Regions from separate parts of the Streptomyces sp. 2-1 genome, predicted to be linked through region 2. Evidence: riboswitches for the same ligand, from Rfam matches in the RefSeq annotation. Region 2 holds a riboswitch; each other region holds the start of a gene.

Region 1 (4,205 bases), 4.4 Mb from region 2:
GCTGCCGTCGGCGACGGCGGGGGCCGGGCACTAGCCCCGCGGGCGGGGGCGGCCGGGCTTTATCGCCCCCGCCGCCCTTACCCATTCCCGTCCCTTACTCAGGGGCTCCGCCCCCGAACCCCCAAAAGATTGCGCAGTTCCCCGCGCCCCTAAAAGGGGCGCGGGGAACTGCGCACCCAGCCACGACTCACCCGCACACATCCCACCCCGCAAACCCCACCCACCCTCAGCAGCCTCTCCGGCGTTTGAGGAGCGGGGGTTCGGGGGCTGGCCCCCGAAAGGGACGGGAATGGGTAAGGGCGGCGGGGGCGACAACTGCCCCTGGCGGCACGGGAGTCCGCCGTTACGCTGGTCCGTGTGACCGTTCGCGATCCGATCGTCCTTGACAGTGATCCCGGGATAGACGACGCCGTGGCCCTCCAGTACCTGCTCGGCACGGGCAGGTGGGACCTCAGGGCCTACACCTCCGTGGGCGGCAACCTCCCCGTCGAGCAGACGTACCGCAACGCCCGCGCCCTGGCGAGAGCCCTCCGCATCGACACGGACGTCCCGGTCCACCGCGGAGCGGGCCGCCCGCTGACCCGCCTCCCGTACACGGCCGCAGACCACTTCCACGGCCCCGCGGGCCTCGGCCACGAGACGCTGCCCGACTCGACCGCCGCACACCCGACGGAGTCCTCCGCACAGGCGCTGCTGCGGCTCTCCCGGGAGCACGAGGGCGAGCTGACCGTGTGCGCGACCGGCCCGCTCACCAACGTGGCGATCGCGCTCCTGGAGGACCCGGCCTTCGCCCGCCGTGTGAAGAAGTTCGTGTTCATGGGCGGCAACGCGCAGGTGCCCGGAAACATCACCCCGGTCGCCGAGTTCAACATGTGGGCGGACCCGGACGCCGCCGAGGTGGTGCTCTCCTCCGGCATCCCGTTCACCATGGTCGACCTGGACGCCTCGCACCGCTGGCTCTTCGGCCCCGCCGACCTCGCCGCGCTGGAGGCGGCCGGGGAGGGCGCGGCGCTCGCGGCCCGGCTGCTGCGGGTCTACATCGACTCCTACCGCCGCCACGGCGGAGGCGACACCTGCCCGCTGCACGACCCGCTCGCCGTGGGCGTGTGCGCGGACGAGTCGTTCGTGACGCTCGCGGAGGGAGCCGTCGTCGTCGAGTGCTCCAGCGAACTCACCCGCGGCCAGACCGTGTTCGTCCCCTCGGCCGCCCAGCGGAACTACTACACCGAGTCGCCCGCCCTGACCGCCCGCACCCGCCACACCGGCCGCGTGGCCCTCGGCCCGGGCCCACGCGACTTCACGAAGGACTTCGTCACGACCCTCCCGCAGTGGCCGGCCGTGGGCTGAGCCCCCTTGGACGACCCCGGCTGGATGCCCCCGGCCGGGGTGCGGGAAAAACTCGGCGCTCCACGCCGTACCCCTCGGGCACACTGCCAGGCATGGACATCGTGATCAGGCGGGCGAGGCCCGAGGAGTACGAGGCTGTGGGCGAGATCACCGCGCAGGCCTATCTGGGGGACGGGCTCCTCGACTTCGGGGAGAGCGACGAGTATCTGGGCGAGCTGCGGGACGTGGCGAAGCGGGCCGCCGCCGCCGACGTACTCGTGGCCGTCCTGGGGACGGGCACGGGCGAGCGGGTCGTCGGCGGCGTGACCTTCGTCCCGTCCGGCGGGCCGATGGCCGACATCGCGCGCGAGGGCGAGGCCGAGATACGGATGCTGGCGGTCGCCACGGAGGCCCGCGGACACGGGGCGGGCGAGGCTCTCGTACGCGCCTGTGTCGACCGCGCCCGGGCCACGGACGGCTGCGTACGCGTCGTGCTCTCCACCCAGCGCACCATGCACAGCGCCCATCGCATCTACGGACGCCTCGGCTTCACCCGCGCCCCCGACCGCGACTGGAACCCGATCCCGGACCTCGACGACATCATGCTGCTCACCTACGAGTTGACACTCTGACACCCTCCGAAGCCGACACGACACAACATGTGGGGGTGCTTCCCGAGCCCGGCACAAGATGTATGCTCATGCTCGCTGTCGCCGCAGGGGAATCCGGTGCGAATCCGGAACTGTCCCGCAACGGTGTACTTGTGCATGTCTGTCCCCAGAGGAGAGCCGTGCGCCTGGTCAGTCCGAGGACCTGCCGACAGCGTGCCCAGGCCGCCCGGCCCGGGTGCCATGACGTCCGGGCCTCGCGGAGTGGGCCGGTGGACGCGGCGTACCGCTGCGCAGAGCGTGTACCCCCGTGTGCCCCGATCCCCCCTCCCCGCAGGCCCCGTGCCGAGCGAGGGAGAGCCCCACGTGACCATCGCGCCAGCCGATCCGGTCTCAGCGAAAGCGCCCCAGTACCAGCAGGACAGGGCCGAGGCCGACGGACCGGGAACCGTGTTGCTGCGGACCCTGACCGACCTCACCGCCGACCTTCCCGACGCCGATCCCGGCAGGGTCGCCGCCGCCGCGCTGCGCGGCCGGTCCTCCGTGGGGGCCGACGGGATCACCGCGGAGCTGCGCGAGCTGGCCACGGAGTCGGCCGCGGGCCTCATCTCCGAGGACCCCGTGTACTCGAAGCTGGCCGCCCGCCTGCTGACGATCGGCATCGCCGAGGAGGCCGCCTCACAGGGGGTCAGGTCCTTCTCCGAGTCCGTCGCGGTCGGCCACCGCGAGGGCCTGATCGCCGACCGCACCGCCGAGTTCGTACGGACCCACGCGGCCCGTCTGGACGCGCTGATCGACCTCGAGGGCGACGACCGCTTCGGCTACTTCGGCCTGCGCACGCTGCACAGCCGGTATCTGCTGCGGCACCCGATCACGCGGTCCGTCATCGAGACGCCCCAGCACTTCATGCTGCGCGTGGCGAGCGGCCTCGCCGAGGACGACACGACCCGCGCCCTCGACGAAGTGGCCGCGCTGTACCGGCTGATGAGCCGCCTCGACTACCTGCCGTCCTCCCCCACGCTCTTCAACTCCGGTACGCGGCACCCCCAGATGTCGTCCTGCTACCTCCTCGACTCCCCGCTGGACGAGCTGGACTCCATCTACGACCGCTACCACCAGGTGGCCCGGCTCTCGAAGCACGCGGGCGGCATCGGCATCGCGTACTCCCGGGTCCGTTCCAGGGGTTCGCTGATCCGCGGCACGAACGGGCACTCCAACGGCATCGTCCCGTTCCTGAAGACGCTCGACGCCTCGGTCGCGGCAGTGAACCAGGGCGGCCGGCGCAAGGGCGCGGCGGCGGTCTACCTGGAGACGTGGCACTCCGACATCGAGGAGTTCCTGGAGCTGCGCGACAACACCGGTGAGGACGCCCGGCGTACGCACAACCTGAACCTCGCGCACTGGATCCCGGACGAGTTCATGCGCCGGGTGAACGAGGACCGCGTGTGGTCGCTGTTCTCGCCGGCCGACGTGCCCGAGCTGGTCGACCTGTGGGGCGAGGAGTTCGACGCCGCCTACCGCAAGGCGGAGGACCAGGGCCTCGCCAAGAAGACCATCCCGGCCCGCGACCTGTACGGCCGCATGATGCGCACCCTCGCGCAGACCGGCAACGGCTGGATGACCTTCAAGGACGCCGCCAACCGCACGGCCAACCAGACCGCGCTGCCCGGCCACACGGTCCACTCCTCCAACCTCTGCACGGAGATCCTGGAGGTCACGGACGACGGGGAGACGGCGGTCTGCAACCTCGGGTCGGTCAACCTCGGCGCGTTCGTGGACACGGCCACCGGTGACATCGACTGGGAGCGGCTGGACGCGACCGTCCGTACCGCCGTCACCTTCCTCGACCGGGTCGTCGACATCAACTTCTACCCGACCGAGCAGGCGGGCCGCTCCAACGCCAAGTGGCGGCCGGTGGGCCTGGGCGCGATGGGTCTGCAGGACGTCTTCTTCAAGCTGCGGCTGCCCTTCGACTCCGCCGAGGCCAAGGCGCTCTCCACCAAGATCGCCGAGCGCGTCATGCTCGCCGCGTACGAGGCGTCCGCCGACCTCGCCGAGCGCAACGGCCCGCTGCCCGCCTGGGAGAAGACCCGTACGGCGCAGGGCGTGCTGCACCCCGACCACTACGACGTGGAACTGAACTGGCCGGAGCGCTGGGCCGCGCTGCGGGAGCGGATCACCTCGGTCGGCATGCGCAACTCGCTGCTGCTCGCGATCGCGCCCACCGCGACGATCGCGTCCATCGCGGGCGTCTACGAGTGCATCGAGCCG
Region 2 (4,205 bases):
CTCGTCGGTGCGTTCCTCTCCGTGGAGGTCGCCAAGACGATCTCCGGCGGCATCATCAACGAAGAGGGCATCCGCACCGAAGTGATCTTCGCGGCGCTCGTCGGCGCCATCCTGTGGAATCTGCTGACCTGGCTCCTGGGTCTGCCCTCCAGCTCCTCCCACGCACTGTTCGGCGGCCTGATCGGCGCCGCCGTCATGTCGGCCGGCTGGTCGTCGGTGAACGGTTCGACCGTCGTCACCAAGGTGCTGCTCCCCGCGATCGCCGCGCCGCTGGTGGCCGGCCTCGCCGCGATGCTCGCCACCCGGCTGACCTACCGGATCAGCAGGAAGGCCGGTGAGCAGGCGACCTCCAAGGGCTACCGCGCCGGTCAGATCACCTCCGCGGGCCTGGTCTCGCTGGCCCACGGCACGAACGACGCGCAGAAGACCATGGGCATCATCACGCTCGCCCTGGTCACCGGCGGTGTGATCGCGCCCGGGTCGAACCCTCCCCTGTGGGTCATCGTCTCCGCCGGTATCGCCATCGCGCTCGGCACCTACCTGGGCGGCTGGCGCATCATCCGCACCATGGGCAAGGGCCTCACCGACCTCGCGCCGCCGCAGGGCTTCGCCGCCCAGACCAGTGCCGCGACGGTCATCCTGGCCTCCTCGCACCTCGGCTTCTCGCTCTCCACCACCCAGTCCTGCTCCGGCGCCGTGATGGGTTCGGGCCTCGGCCGCAAGGGCGGCGTCGTCCGCTGGTCGACCGCGACCCGCATGTTCGTCGCCTGGGGCCTCACGCTTCCCGCCGCCGGTCTGGTCGGCGCGGGCGCCGAGTTCCTCACCAAGCAGGGCACCTGGGGCATCGTCCTCACCGGCGCGCTGCTGATCGCGGGCTCGGCGGTCATCTGGACGCTCTCCCGCCGCCAGCCCGTCACCGTCGACAACGTGAACGACGTCAACGGCGAGCCCGCCGGCGTCGTGACCACCGCCATCGCGGCCGTCACCCCGCCGCCGGCGGGCACGGTCGCCGCGGCCGACGACCTCAAGACCACCATCCCGGGCCCGGACGCCACCGAGCCCGCCCGCCCGGCCACGGTGTAAGGAACCCACAGCATGAAGATCGACTGGGCAGCCCTCGGCTCCGTCTTCGGAGTCAGCCTCATCGTCACCGTCGCCCTCGTGGGCCTCTTCACCCTCGGCATCGTCGGCCTCTCCAAGCGCGAGTCCGCCTCCGCCCAGGGCAACACCGCGACCCTCGCGGTCACGGGCGCGTACGCCTGCTTCGCCGCATGCGCGGCAGCGGTGACGTACGGGATCTATCTGATCGTCGCCTGACGCGTACGGCACCTCCGTCACGCACGACTCCGCCCCGTCGACCCTCCGGTCGGCGGGGCGGAGTCGTGTCCGTGTGTGGGCCTCAGCACACTCTCCCGTCGCAGGTCAACGGCAAGTTGACGGGTGTTCGTGGGCGTGGTGGACTGCCGGAGCCATGTACGGCGGCAGGAGAGGAAGCCGGTGCGAATCCGGCGCGGTCCCGCCACTGTTACCGGGGAATCGATACCCCGGGAGCCAGGAACTCTCGCCGTCGGTCTCGTCGAACCAGGGCGCGGACACCCTGAGTGAGGACAAATCGCCATGCGCGGCTGCCCAAGTGCCTTTCCAGCGACGGTTGTGCCCGACCTGACGGTCGGCTGAACCGATGCGTGCCGATCGCGTCTTCGCGTACGGCGCCGCCGCCGGCCTTCTCGGTGACCTGCTGCTCGGCGATCCCCGCCGGAGGCATCCGGTCGCCGCGTTCGGGCGGGCCGCGGGTGCCGTGGAGCGGGTGCTGTGGCGGGACCACCGGGGGTGGGGCGCGCTGCACACCGCCGTGTGTGTGGGTGGCGCTGTGTCCCTCGCCGCCGTCGCCGACCGTTCCGTACGGACCTCTCGCATCGCGTCCGTCGCGTTGACCGCCGCCGCCACCTGGTCCGTCGTCGGCGGGACTTCGCTCGGGCGGGAGGCCCGGGCCATCGGCGGGGCGCTCGCCGCCGGGGACATCGAGGTGGCCCGGGAGCGGCTGCCCCACCTGTGCGGGCGGGATCCGCAGGCGCTGGACGCCGACGGGATCGCCCGGGCCGTCGTGGAGTCCGTCGCCGAGAACACCTCCGACGCCGTCGTGGGCGCCCTCGTGTGGGGTGCAGCGGCCGGTGTGCCGGGGCTCATCGGGTTCCGTGCCGTGAACACGCTCGACGCCATGGTCGGGCACAGATCCGCCAAGTACCGGCGGTACGGGTGGGCTTCCGCACGGCTCGACGACGTCGCGGGCTGGCCGGGGGCGCGGCTCACCGCCGTCCTCGCGGCCGTCGCGGGAAGCGATCCGCGCGGGGCCGTACGCGCCTGGCGTGCCGACGCCGTCAAGCACCCGAGCCCCAACGCCGGGCCCGTCGAGGCCTCGTTCGCGGGGGCGCTCGGCGTGCGGCTCGGCGGGACGCTCTCGTACGCCGGAAGGGTCGAGCACCGGCCCGTACTCAATGGTGGAGGGCGGGCCGTGGAGGTCGCGGACATCGAGCGGGCCGTACGGCTCTCGCGGCGCGTGGGCTGGCTCGCGCTCGGCGTGAGTGTCGCCGGACGGCTCCTCGTCAACGGCCTTCGCACGAAGGGGCGTACGTCATGAGTCGGGGAACGAGCGGGGGAACGGGCGGCGGGCTGCTCGTCGCCGGTACCACCTCCGACGCGGGCAAGAGCGTCGTGACCGCCGGGATCTGCCGGTGGCTGGTGCGGCAGGGCGTGAAGGTCGCGCCCTTCAAGGCGCAGAACATGTCGCTCAATTCGTTCGTCACGCGGGAGGGCGCCGAGATCGGGCGGGCGCAGGCCATGCAGGCGCAGGCCGCGCGCGTGGAGCCCACCGCGCTCATGAATCCCGTGCTGCTCAAGCCCGGCAGCGACCGCAGCAGCCAGGTCGTCCTGATGGGCAAGCCCGTCGGGGAGATGAGCGCCCGCGGCTATCACGGCGGGCGGCAGGAACAGCTCCTCGGGACCGTGCTGGAGTGCCTCGCCGAGTTGCGGGGCACGTATGACGCGGTGATCTGTGAGGGGGCGGGCAGTCCCGCCGAGATCAATCTGCGGCGGACGGACATCGTGAACATGGGCATCGCGCGCAACGCGCGGCTGCCCGTGCTCGTCGTCGGCGACATCGACCGCGGGGGTGTCTTCGCCTCCTTCTTCGGGACCGTCGCGCTGCTCTCGCCCGAGGACCAGGCGTGCGTCGCCGGGTTCCTCGTCAACAAGTTCCGCGGGGACGTGTCCCTGCTGGAGCCCGGCCTCGACATGCTCAAGAACCTCACCGGACGTCGTACGTACGGGGTTCTGCCCTTCCAGCACGGTCTGGGCATCGACGAGGAAGACGGGCTCCGGGTCTCGCTGAGGGGCTCGGTCCGGGAGTCCGAGGTCTCCTCCCCCGTCGGCGAGGACATCCTGCGGGTCGCCGTCTGCGCGATCCCGCTGATGTCCAACTTCACGGACGTGGACGCGCTGGCCGCCGAACCGGGCGTCGTCGTGCGGTTCGTGGACCGGGCGGAGGAACTCGTCGACGCGGACCTGGTCGTCGTGCCCGGCACCCGGGGCACGGTCAGGGCCCTGGAGTGGCTGCGGGAGCGCGGCCTCGCGGACGCCCTCGCCAGAAGAGCCGCGCAGGGGCGTCCCGTCCTCGGAATCTGCGGCGGCTTCCAGATCCTCGGCGAGCACATCGAGGACGAGGTCGAGTCGCGCGCCGGCCGGGTGGACGGGCTCGGACTCCTGCCCGTGCGCGTCCGGTTCGCGCGGGAGAAGACCCTCACCCGGCCCGTCGGCGAGGCGCTCGGCGAGCCCGTCGAGGGGTACGAGATCCACCACGGGGTCGCCCAGGTCACCGGCGGCACACCCTTCCTCGACGGCTGCCGGGTCGGCGAGGTCTGGGGCACCCACTGGCACGGCTCGCTGGAGTCGGACGGCTTCCGCCGGGCCTTCCTTCGCGAGGTGGCGGCCGCCGCGGGGCGCCGCTTCGTACCGGCCGCCGACACGTCGTTCGGGTCGCTGCGCGAGGAGCAGCTGGACCGGCTCGGCGATCTGATCGAGGAACACGCGGACACGGACGCGCTGTGGCGGCTCATCGAGTCCGGCGCGCCGACAGGACTGCCCTTCATTCCACCGGGAGCACCCGCATGAGCACAGTGTTGTTGTTGTCGACCGCCGACACGGATCTG
Region 3 (4,205 bases), 5.9 Mb from region 2:
CGCGGGGTCAGGGACTGGGCGTACGTCGTCCAGCGCACCGTCATCGGCTCGGGGCGGGAGATGTCGCCGGCCAGGATCGGCGGACGGACGTAACGGGTGCCGTAGGACTGCACCCAGCCGTGCTGCGTGGCGAGATAGCCGGTGAGCTGCTCGGCGAAGTACTGGACCATGTCGTTGCGTTCGGCCTCGCCGTGCACCAGGACGTCCAGGCCGGTCTTCTCCTGGAAGGAGATCACCTCCTGGATCTCGGCCTTGATGCGCTCCTCGTAGCCTGCCGTGTCGATGCGCCCGGCCCGCAGGTCGGCGCGGGCGACGCGCAGTTCGGCGGTCTGCGGGAAGGAGCCGATGGTGGTGGTCGGGAGGAGGGGCAGGCCCAGGTGGGCGCGCTGTGCGGCGGCTCGTTCGCCGTACGGCTGGGAGCGGCGGGCGTCGGTGTCCGTGACCGCGCCGACCCGCGTCCGTACGGCCGGGTCGCGGGTGATGGGTGAGTTCGCGCGGGAGGCCAGGGCGGCCCGGTTGGCGGCGAGTTCGCCGGTGATCGATCCCGTGCCCTGGGCGAGCCCCTTGGCGAGGGTGACGATCTCGGCCGTCTTCTGCCGGGCGAAGGCGAGCCAGCGCAGGATCTGCGGCTCGATGTCCCGTTCGGTGGTGGCGTCGAGCGGCACGTGGAGCAGTGAGCAGGACGCGGCCACGTCGACCCGGTCGGCCAGCCCCAGCAGGGTGCCGAGCGTGGCGAGGGACTTCGTGAGGTCGTTGACCCAGATGTTGCGGCCGTTGACGACACCGGCGATCAGGCGCTTGCCGGGCAGCCCGCCCACGGCGGCGAGCGCGTCCAGGTTGGCGGCGGCGGCCTCGGTGAAGTCGAGGGCGAGACCCTCGACCGGAGCCTTGGCCAGCACCGGCAGGGCGTCGCCGAGCCGGTCGAAGTAGGAGGCGACCAGCAGCTTCGGACGGTCGGTGGGCGCGCCGAGGTCGCGGTAGGCGCGCGTGGCCGCGTTGAGTTCGGCGGGCGTACGGTCCTGGACCAGGGCCGGTTCGTCGAGCTGCACCCACTCCGCGCCCGCCGCCCGCAGATCGGAGAGGACCTCGGCGTACACCGGCAGCAGTCGGTCGAGCAGGGTCAGCGGGTCGAAGTCGGCGGCCACACCGGGCGCGGGCTTGGCGAGCAGCAGATACGTGACGGGGCCGACGAGGACCGGCCGGGCGGTGAGGCCGAGCGCGAGGGCTTCGCGGAGCTCGGCGACCTGCTTGGCGGAGTCGGCCGTGAAGACGGTGTCCGGGCCCAACTCCGGCACCAGATAGTGGTAGTTGGTGTCGAACCACTTCGTCATCTCCAGCGGCGCCACGTCCTGGGTGCCACGGGCCATCGCGAAGTAGCCGTCGAGTACGTCGGCCTCGACCGCGGCGCGGTGGCGCCCGGGGATCGCGCCGACCATGACGCTGGTGTCCAGGACATGGTCGTAGTACGAGAAGTCGCCGGTCGGCACTTCCTGGATGCCGGCCTCGGCCAGCTGCCGCCAGTTGGCGCGGCGCAGTTCGGCGGCGGTGGCCCGGAGGGCGTCGGCGTCGACGCGACCCTTCCAGTACCCCTCGATCGCCTTCTTCAGTTCCCGGCCCCTGCCCTGACGGGGGTAGCCGTACACGGTGGCCCGTGCCGCCGCGGCTGCGGACTTCGATGTCACGGAACTCTCCTTCGCGAGATGTCTCCCTGAGATCCCGGGACGGACGTGAGCGCGAAGGGGTGACGCACCCGGCGGAGACACCTCGCGCGGCAAGGCGCGGTCGTCCACCGGATATGTACGCCGACCCGCCCACGAGGTCACCGGGATGTCCGTACGCGATCGGTCACGTACGGGCAGATGGCAGGTCTTCGGACTCGCGAGCACGCCCTCCGTACGGAGGACACCTACTGGCCGTCGCTTCCCAGGTCCCGCTTCTCGGGGCCCAGTGCGTATGACGGCGGTCGTTCCCGCTCACCGCTGCGGGGCAGTCCCGGATTCCCACCGGGTTCCCTCTTGCGACGCATCCCGCCTGGCGGACGGGGCGAACCAGCTGCACAGGCCAGCCTATGCCCTGCCGTCAACTGCCTGGCTGCCGGACGGCGTCGTACACGTGGAACCCGCGGCCCGCCTTACGGCCCTCGACCTCGACAGCGCCTCCGCCGCCACCCCCATCGGTATGGGCTGCCGCGTCTGCGAACGCCTCGACTGCCCCCAGCGTGCCGCACCGCCCCTGGGCCGCCCGCTGCGGATCGACCAGAACAGCAGCACGTTCGTCCCGTACCCGGTGGCGCACCGACCGGAGTGAACACGCGTGACTCGGCGCCGCGCGGTCGGCCGCGCTCCGGCTCAGTCCGTCTCGCCGCCGAACGCCCGCAGAATGCGCTCGGCGGCGAGTGTGGCCGTCAACTCGCCGTCCCTGACCTGCTGTTCGAGACCGGGTCCGAGGGAGCGTACGGCGGGGTCGGCGTGCAGGCGGCCGAGAAGTTCGTCGCGCACCATCGTCCAGGTCCAGTCGACCTGCTGGTCACGGCGTTTGGCGGCGAGGCGGCCGGTCGAGTCGAGGAGTGCGCGGTGCTGTTCGAGGCGCTCCCAGACCGTGTCCAGGCCGGTCGACTCACGGGCGCTGCAACTCAGCACCGGTGGCGTCCAGGCGGCGTCGGCGGGATGCATCAGCCGCAGTGCGCCCGCCAACTCCCTTGCCGCGCCCCGGGCTTCGCGCTCGTGCGGTCCGTCCGCCTTGTTGACGGCGATCACGTCGGCCAGCTCCAGGACACCCTTCTTGATGCCCTGCAACTGGTCCCCGGTACGGGCGAGGGTGAGGAGCAGGAAGGAGTCGACCATGTTCGCGACGGCGGTCTCGGACTGGCCGACGCCGACCGTCTCCACGAGTACGACGTCGTAGCCGGCCGCCTCCATCACCACGATCGACTCCCGGGTGGCCTTCGCGACTCCGCCGAGTGTGCCGGCGGTCGGGGAGGGCCGGATGAAGGCCGCCGGATCGACGGCCAGCCGTTCCATGCGCGTCTTGTCACCCAGGATGGATCCGCCCGTCCGGCTCGACGACGGGTCGACGGCGAGCACCGCGACCCGGTACCCGAGCGAGGTGAGCAGCGTGCCGAACGCGTCGATGAACGTCGACTTGCCCACGCCCGGCACACCGCTGATGCCGATCCGCCGCGCCTTCCCGCTGTGCGGCAGCAGCTCGGTCAGCAACTCCTGTGCCATCGCGCGGTGTTGGGGCCTCGTCGACTCGACGAGCGTGATGGCACGCGCCACCAGCGCCCGCTTCCCGTCGAGCACGCCCTTCACATAGCTGTCGAGGTCGATCGCCATGGGGCTCAGAGGCCGTGGCCGAGGTCGGTGGTCAGGCGCTCGACCAGGTCGTACGCCGCGTCCGGGATCACCGTCCCGGGCGGGAAGACGGCCGCCGCGCCCATCTCGATCAGCGTGGGCACGTCCTGCGGCGGAATCACCCCGCCGACCACGATCATGATGTCCTCGCGCCCCTCCTCCGCGAGCTGCTCCCGCAACGCCGGTACGAGGGTCAGGTGCCCGGCGGCCAGCGAGGAGACGCCCACGATGTGCACGTCCGCCTCGACGGCCTGGCGGGCCACCTCGCCGGGGGTCTGGAACAGCGGGCCGACGTCCACGTCGAAGCCGAGGTCGGCGAAGGCAGTCGCGATCACCTTCTGGCCGCGGTCGTGGCCGTCCTGGCCCATCTTGGCGACCAGGATGCGCGGACGGCGCCCCTCGGCCTCCTCGAAGGACTCCACCAGCGTGCGCGTGCGCTCGACGGACGGGGACGCTCCGGCTTCGTTGCGGTACACACCGGAGATCGTACGGATCTGGCTCGCGTGCCGCCCGTACACCTTCTCCAGGGCGTCGGAGATCTCCCCGACGGTGGCCTTCGCGCGGGCCGCGTTCACGGCGAGCTCCAGCAGGTTGCCCTCACCGCCAGCGGCCCGGGTCAGGGCGTCCAGCGAGTCCTGGCAGGCCCGCTCGTCGCGCTCCGCGCGCAGCCGCCGCAGCTTCTCGATCTGCTGGGTGCGTACGGAGGAGTTGTCGACCTTGAGGACGTCGATCTGCTCGTCGGTCTCCACGCGGTACTTGTTCACGCCGATGACCGGCTGGCGCCCGGAGTCGATGCGGGCCTGGGTGCGGGCCGCGGCCTCCTCGATGCGCAGCTTGGGGATGCCCGCGTCG

What was found. A riboswitch is a leader RNA that binds a small molecule or an ion and turns the genes downstream of it on or off. The one in region 2 is predicted to bind cobalamin.
Region 1: it holds a riboswitch for cobalamin, as region 2 does, so the genes downstream of both, ACN20J_RS32345 (ribonucleoside-diphosphate reductase subunit alpha) here and ACN20J_RS12895 (cobalamin biosynthesis protein) in region 2, are expected to answer to the same signal.
Region 3: it holds a riboswitch for cobalamin, as region 2 does, so the genes downstream of both, metE (5-methyltetrahydropteroyltriglutamate--homocysteine S-methyltransferase) here and ACN20J_RS12895 (cobalamin biosynthesis protein) in region 2, are expected to answer to the same signal.

The regions. Positions count from the first base shown of each region.
Region 1 covers NZ_CP183383.1:7,324,506-7,328,710, reverse strand. The annotation lists gene mctP (monocarboxylate uptake permease MctP) at 1-34, shown strand, start outside; gene ACN20J_RS32355 (nucleoside hydrolase) at 358-1,347, shown strand; gene ACN20J_RS32350 (GNAT family N-acetyltransferase) at 1,440-1,958, shown strand; cobalamin riboswitch at 1,991-2,162, shown strand; gene ACN20J_RS32345 (ribonucleoside-diphosphate reductase subunit alpha) at 2,301-4,205, shown strand, end outside.
Region 2 covers NZ_CP183383.1:2,929,092-2,933,296, forward strand. The annotation lists gene ACN20J_RS12885 (inorganic phosphate transporter) at 1-1,083, shown strand, start outside; gene ACN20J_RS12890 (hypothetical protein) at 1,096-1,317, shown strand; cobalamin riboswitch at 1,448-1,584, shown strand; gene ACN20J_RS12895 (cobalamin biosynthesis protein) at 1,682-2,638, shown strand; gene ACN20J_RS12900 (cobyric acid synthase) at 2,635-4,167, shown strand; gene cobN (cobaltochelatase subunit CobN) at 4,164-4,205, shown strand, end outside.
Region 3 covers NZ_CP183383.1:8,861,647-8,865,851, forward strand. The annotation lists gene metE (5-methyltetrahydropteroyltriglutamate--homocysteine S-methyltransferase) at 1-1,682, opposite strand, end outside; cobalamin riboswitch at 1,844-2,068, opposite strand; partial or broken gene ACN20J_RS38975 (short-chain fatty acyl-CoA regulator family protein) at 2,137-2,307, shown strand; gene meaB (methylmalonyl Co-A mutase-associated GTPase MeaB) at 2,349-3,335, opposite strand; gene scpA (methylmalonyl-CoA mutase) at 3,341-4,205, opposite strand, start outside.